DNA from 3 places in the Pantoea sp. X-Soil-YNGN-844 genome. Region 3 is predicted to be linked to each of the others. Evidence: predicted binding sites of a transcription regulator. Region 3 holds the regulator's gene; each other region holds the start of a gene.
The links. Region 3 encodes PurR, which represses purine synthesis genes. Its sites were predicted from a motif close to CANGCAAACGTTTGCNTG; they were not measured.
Positions count from the first base shown of each region.

Region 1: the regulator PurR is predicted to act here: its motif matches at 1,332-1,349, upstream of AC6I8C_RS18535 (nucleobase:cation symporter-2 family protein).
Region 2: the regulator PurR is predicted to act here: its motif matches at 1,296-1,313, upstream of serA (phosphoglycerate dehydrogenase).

Region 1 is NZ_AP036007.1:3,972,719-3,974,990, reverse strand. Features, by position in the region: gene AC6I8C_RS18535 (nucleobase:cation symporter-2 family protein) at 1-1,280, opposite strand, end outside; gene recG (ATP-dependent DNA helicase RecG) at 1,386-2,272, opposite strand, start outside.
Region 2 is NZ_AP036007.1:3,316,008-3,318,279, forward strand. Features, by position in the region: gene serA (phosphoglycerate dehydrogenase) at 1-1,216, opposite strand, end outside; gene rpiA (ribose-5-phosphate isomerase RpiA) at 1,496-2,155, opposite strand.
Region 3 is NZ_AP036007.1:1,824,065-1,826,336, reverse strand. Features, by position in the region: gene AC6I8C_RS08480 (C40 family peptidase) at 1-378, shown strand, start outside; gene cydH (cytochrome bd-I oxidase subunit CydH) at 425-514, opposite strand; gene purR (HTH-type transcriptional repressor PurR) at 796-1,821, shown strand; gene punR (DNA-binding transcriptional activator PunR) at 1,818-2,272, opposite strand, start outside.

The DNA.
Region 1 (2,272 bases), 2.1 Mb from region 3:
GCAAACTGCAGGATCAACGGCTGCTGAGAAACACCCAGCCCCACCGCCAGCGACAGCGCGATGATCATGATGGCGCGACGGTTAAGCGGCTCGCGTGACACGATGCGAACGCCCGAGGCGGCGATGGTGCCGAACATCACAATGGTTGCGCCGCCGAGCACCGGCTCAGGAATGAGCTGAACCAGACCGCTGACCGCCGGGAACAGTCCCAGCACAATCAGCATCAGTGCGACCACAAAGCCCACGTAGCGGCTGGCCACACCGGTCAACTGAATCACGCCATTGTTCTGACCGAAGCAGGAGTTAGGGAAGGTGTTAAACAGCGCGGAGACAAAGGAGTTAAGACCATTCGCCAGCACGCCGCCTTTCAGGCGTTTCATATAGAGTGGACCGCTCACCGGCTGCTCTGAAACATCCGAAGTGGCGGTGATATCGCCGATGGTCTCCAGAGAGGTGACCATAAACACCAGCATCAGCGGGATAAGCAGATTCCAGTCGAAGCCCAGTCCGTAGTAGAGCGGCGCTGGAACCATGATTAACGGCTGATCAGCAGGAATACCTGCTGCAGGCAGCATGCCCATCGCCCAGGCCAGCAGATAGCCCACCGCCATGGCAATCACCAGGGAGGCGACGCGCAGGTAGGGATTCTTCTGTCGGTTCAGCAGCACGATCACCAGCAGCACGGCTCCGGCCAGCATCAGATTTTTCGGCGCGCCAAAGGTATGGTCGTTCATCGCACTGAAACCGCCGCCAATCGATGTCAGGCCGACCTGAATCAGTGACAGGCCGATAATCATCACCACGATACCGGAAACCAGTGGGGTAATGAGCCGGCGCGCCAGATGCAATACGCGCGACAGCACCATTTCGGTACAGGAGGCTACCATCAGCGTACCAAACAGAGCCGCCATCATGGTGGGCACGTCAGCACCACCATTTTTCAGCGCCATCCCACCCATAATCAGAGGCGTCACGAAGTTGAAGCTGGTGCCCTGAATCGACAGCAGGCCCGAACCCACCGGTCCCCAGGTTTTGATTTGCAGCAGTGATGCCACGCCCGATGCAAACAGCGACATACTGATCACGTGCCGGGTATCTTCTGCAGGCAGGCCCAGCGCCTGACAAATCAGAATCGCAGGCGTAATAACCGCGACAAACATTGCCAGCAGGTGCTGACCGGCGGCAAACAGCGTTTGTGGCAGGGGTGGACGATCTTCAAGACGATAAATCAGTTCACTTTTCGTGGCGGAAGGCTGGTCTGGCTGAGGAGTGGTGGACATCTTCTGTTCTTCCCAAAAAATAGTGTGGCGATTGTAATCATCCGCAGGCTAAAAGCAATCGTTTGCCCGGTGAGGATAAAAAAGGCCGACTCAGATGGAGATCAATCAGACGTTGGTATAACGGGTGTTCTCTGGCAGCCAGCGTTCAATCAGGGCGCTGGCCTGCTCGGGATAGTGCTGGTGGATGTGGCGCGCCACACGCTGAACTTCCGGCACCATTGCGGCATCGCGTAGCAGGTCGGCTACTTTGAATTCAGCGTTGCCGGTCTGACGCGTGCCCAGCAGTTCACCCGGCCCGCGAATCTCCAGATCGAACTGAGCAATGACGAAGCCGTCATTGCTGTCACGCAGCACCTGAAGACGCTTTTGCGCCGTCTTGCTCAGTGGCGCTTTGTAGAGCAGCACACAGTGCGATGCCACGGCACCACGACCTACACGGCCCCGCAGCTGATGCAGCTGCGCCAGCCCTAACCGCTCCGGGTTTTCGATAATCATCAGGCTGGCATTCGGCACGTCAACGCCGACCTCGATGACTGTCGTGGCCACCAGCAGCTGCAGTTCATTCGCTTTAAAGGCCTGCATCACCGCCTGTTTTTCTGCGGGCTTCATGCGGCCATGCACCAGTCCGATGTTTAAGTCGGGAAGCGCGGTTTTCAGGGATTCCCAGCTGGCTTCTGCCGCCTGCGCCTCCAGCAATTCGGACTCTTCAATCAGGGTGCAGACCCAGTAAGCCTGACGTCCCTCGCGGCAGGCATGCTCAACCCGCGCCACAATCTCATCGCGTCGCGTATCGGGAATGGCGACGGTAGTCACCGGAGTACGTCCCGGCGGCAGCTCATCGATGGTTGAGGTATCAAGGTCGGCATAGGCAGTCATCGCCAGGGTGCGCGGGATCGGGGTGGCGGTCATGATCAGCTGATGCGGATGGAAACCCTGCTCCTCGCCTTTTTCCCACAAGGCCAGTCGCTGGTGGACGCCGAACCGGTGCTGTT
Region 2 (2,272 bases), 1.5 Mb from region 3:
TAGTGCCCGGAATCGCTTTCATCAGCTGCAGCGCGTTCTCTGCCACTTCTGGCTCTGCATCAATGTCGATAACCACATAACCCATAAACGGCGAGGTCTGCAGATACTGCGCGGCGATGTTGATGCCCTGCTCTGCGAAGATCTGGTTGATGGCCGTCAGCACGCCGGGACGGTTTTCATGGATGTGCAGCAGACGACTGGCGCTGATACCGTGAATCGGCAGTGACACTTCCGGGAAGTTAACAGCCGAGAGAGTCGAGCCGTTATCAGAATATTTCGCCAGCTTACCCGCCACTTCAATTCCGATGTTCTCCTGCGCTTCTTCTGTCGAGCCGCCAATGTGCGGTGTCAGGATCACGTTGTCGAACTCACTCAGTGGAGAGATAAACGGCTCGCTGTTGGTGGCAGGCTCGGTCGGGAAGACATCGATGGCTGCGCCACCCACATGCTTGCTGGCCAGGGCATCACACAGCGCCGGAATATCCACGACGGTGCCACGTGAGGCGTTAATCAGCAGCGCACCGGGTTTCATCTGCGCCAGTTGCTCTGCACCGATCATATCCTGTGTAGAGGCGGTTTCCGGCACGTGCAGGCTGACAACGTCGCTCATGTTGAGCAGATCGGCCAGATGGCGTACCTGGGTGGCATTACCCAGCGGCAGCTTGTTTTCAATGTCGTAGAAAAAAACATGCATACCCAGGCTTTCTGCCAGCACGCCCAGCTGCATCCCAATATGACCGTAACCGATAATACCCAGCTTTTTACCACGTGCTTCAAATGAACCTTTGGCAATCTTATTCCAGATACCACGGTGTGCTTTCGCATTCGCTTCGGGGATGCCACGCAGCATCAGCAGCATCTCACCAATGACCAGCTCTGCCACCGAGCGGGTATTCGAGAACGGTGCGTTGAACACCGGAATACCCCGGCTCGCAGCCGCCTGCAGATCAACCTGGTTAGTGCCGATACAGAAACAGCCAACGGCGACCAGCTTTTCAGCCGCCGCAAAAATCTCTTCAGTGAGCTGGGAGCGGGAACGGATACCAATGAAGTGCGCATCGCGGATCGATGCTTTTAACGCGTCGGAGTCCAGTGCGCCCTTGTGGAATTCGATGTTGGTGTAGCCTGCAGCCCGCAGATTATCCAGCGCGCTCTGATGGACACCTTCCACCAGCAGGAACTTAATCTTATCTTTTTCCAGTGATACCTTTGCCATTTCCCGATCCTATTCAGCATTCAATGAGGACTACCATAAGCCAGCCTTCTGTCAAAATATCAAAAAAATCGCGTCCGGCAATACAAACGATTGCCCGGCAGCCAGCACGGCAACGGCTGACAGCAGCACATTGCCGGACAAAATCATGAGGTCAGCGATGAAGAGAGAACGAACCTACTGTCGATGACGGTTATGTGACATAAGTCACCAAATTTCACCGACGCGAGAAAAGATGATTTGCAGGCAGAAATAACCGGCGCCTTTACAGCGCCAGACAGATCATTTTTTGATGGTTTTCACGCCATCAGGACCGCCAATCAATGCGATATCGGCACCGCGCGCGGCAAAAAGGCCAACGGTAACGACGCCAGGCAAGGCATTGATGGTTTTTTCGAGCTCAATCGGATCGAGAATGCGCAGATTATGCACATCAAGAATAATGTTGCCGTTATCGGTCACCACGTTCTGACGATACTCAGGTAAGCCGCCCATTTTCACCAGCTGACGCGCCACGTAACTGCGCGCCATCGGAATCACTTCGACCGGCAGCGGAAAACGCCCCAGCACATCGACCTCTTTTGAGGCGTCAGCGATGCAGATAAAGGTCTCGGCCACCGCGGCTACGATCTTTTCACGCGTCAGCGCTGCGCCGCCGCCTTTGATCATTTGCATCTGTGGGTTGATCTCATCCGCGCCATCAACGTAAACCGACAGCAGGTCAATCTCGTTCAGATCGAACACCTGAATGCCCAGACTTTTCAGCTTCTGGGTAGAGGCGTCGGAGCTGGAGACGGCACCTTCGATCTGATGCCTGACCGTGGCCAGCGCATCAATAAAGTGGGCAGCGGTGGATCCGGTGCCTACACCAACAACGGTGCCCGGCTGCACATAGTCAAGTGCAGCCCAGCCAACGGCTTTTTTCAGTTCATCCTGGGTCATGGTATGTTTAAAACCTGTGCGACAACGAAGTGCGCGTAGTATAAAACAAGGCTTGCTGAAAATGCTCGGCTGTCCGACGTGGATTTAACGCTTTGGAAGCCAGCCCACAAAAAACAA
Region 3 (2,272 bases):
AAGCTGATGGGGCAGTTGGGTAAACCCTATCAGTGGGGCGGCACTTCTCCACATACAGGTTTCGATTGCAGCGGTCTGGTCTGGTATGCCTATAAAGACCTGGTGAAGTTTAAGATCCCGCGTACCGCTAATGAAATGTATCACCTGCGAGACGCCGCGCCGATCAAGCGTGAGTCGCTGGAGAAAGGCGATCTGGTCTTCTTCCGTATTAATGGCCGCGGCACGGCAGACCACGTCGGCGTTTACCTGGGCGATGGCAAGTTTATTCAGTCGCCGCGTACCGGCAAAGATATTCAGATCAGTGCATTAGGGGAAGATTACTGGCAGCGCCACTATATTGGTGCCCGTCGGGTGATGACGCCGAAAACCATTCGCTGAGCAGCAGTATAGTCCGAAAGAAGCCGGGATAATCCCGGCTTTTTTATTAGTGCAGAATGGCAGTAAAACTAAAGGCCACAATCATCAGCAGACAGCCGATAGTGGTCATCAAAGCCAGTTTCAAATCGGTACTCATTGCTTGCTCCTTAGTCACACACTTTGCAGGGATATGGCATTTTCCCACAGGGTCCGGTAAAAATCTCGTTTTATCCGTTCAGCCTTGTTAGAATCCCGCCTTTGTTGCGCAACGCGCGCATCCCTGATTCCGTTTGCGCATCTTTTCAGGCGTTTTTTCTCCGCCAGTCGCCTGTTTACCGGCCAGAAAAGCCGCATTTTTGCGGAAAAAACCCTGAGCAGACGCAAACGTTTAACATTACGCTTATCATAGAGTTAGGTAAGCACTGGAGTCCGATTTTCATGGCAACAATTAAAGATGTGGCGAAACGCGCTGGCGTCTCAACGACCACCGTTTCGCACGTCATCAATAAAACACGCTTTGTCGCTGAAGAGACACGCGAGGCGGTCTGGCAGGCAATTAAGGAACTGCACTACTCGCCAAGTGCGGTGGCGCGCAGCCTGAAAGTAAACCACACCAAAACGTTGGGCCTGCTTGCCACCTCCAGCGAAGCGCCCTATTTCGCTGAAATTATTGAAGCGGTTGAAAACCACTGTTTTGATAAAGGCTATACGCTGATTCTGGGTAATGCGCATAACGACCTGCAAAAACAGCGCGCCTACCTCAGCATGATGGCGCAGAAGCGCGTCGATGGCCTGCTGGTGATGTGCTCTGAGTATCCGGACGATCTGCTGCAGATGCTGGAAGAGAACCGCAATATCCCGATGGTGGTGATGGACTGGGGTGAATCGCGCGCCGACTTTACCGATACGGTTCTCGATAACGCCTTCCAGGGCGGCTATCTGGCGGGACGTTATCTGATTGAACGCGGACACCGTGATATTGGTGCTATCCCCGGTCAGATGGAGCGTAACACCGGCGGCGGACGCCATGCCGGTTTCCTGAAGGCACTGGAAGAAGCGGGTATTCAGCCGCGTGCCGAGTGGATTGTACAGGGTGACTTTGAGCCGGAATCGGGCTATCAGGCGATGCAGCAGATCCTGTCGCAGAAGCAGCGTCCGACGGCGGTGTTCTGTGGCGGTGACATCATGGCGATGGGCGCGATTTGCGCCGCCGACGAGATGGGTTTGCGCGTCCCACAGGATATTTCGGTGATCGGCTATGACAATGTGCGCAACGCCCGTTATTTCGCACCGGCCCTGACCACAGTGCATCAGCCTAAAGCCCAGTTGGGTGAGAAAGCGCTGGAAATGCTTCTGGACCGCATTACCAGTAAGCGCGAAGTGTCACAAACGATTGAGGTCCATCCCACGCTGATTGAGCGCCGTTCCGTGGCCGATGGCCCGTTCCGCGACTATCGCCGTTAATGCTCGCTTAACCACTCCTGATTAAGAGTTTGCGCATCACCCAGATAGCTGAGCAACCAGCCTGTCGCCGGTGATGCGCGATCCTCAGCCCAGCTGACGCAACAGGGGCTATCCGGAAATGCCACCGGCAGCGTCAGTTCGACCAGCTCGCCGCTGTCGAGCAGTGGTCTGGCCAGATGACCCGGCACCATCGCCACACATAAGCCTGCCTGCACGCATTCCAGTCCGGTTTGCCACTCCGGCACCACCAGCCTGCGCTGGTTATCCAGCGTCCATGTCATACGACGCGGCAGTGCGCGTGATGTATCTTCCAGCACCAGTGACGGCCAGCTACGCAGCGTATCATCATCGATCTGGCTCGCCTGCGTCAGAGGATGCTCGGGCGCGACCACGCAACGCCAGTTGAGCATACCCATATCGCGAAATGCAAACCGTCCGCCTACCGGAATCG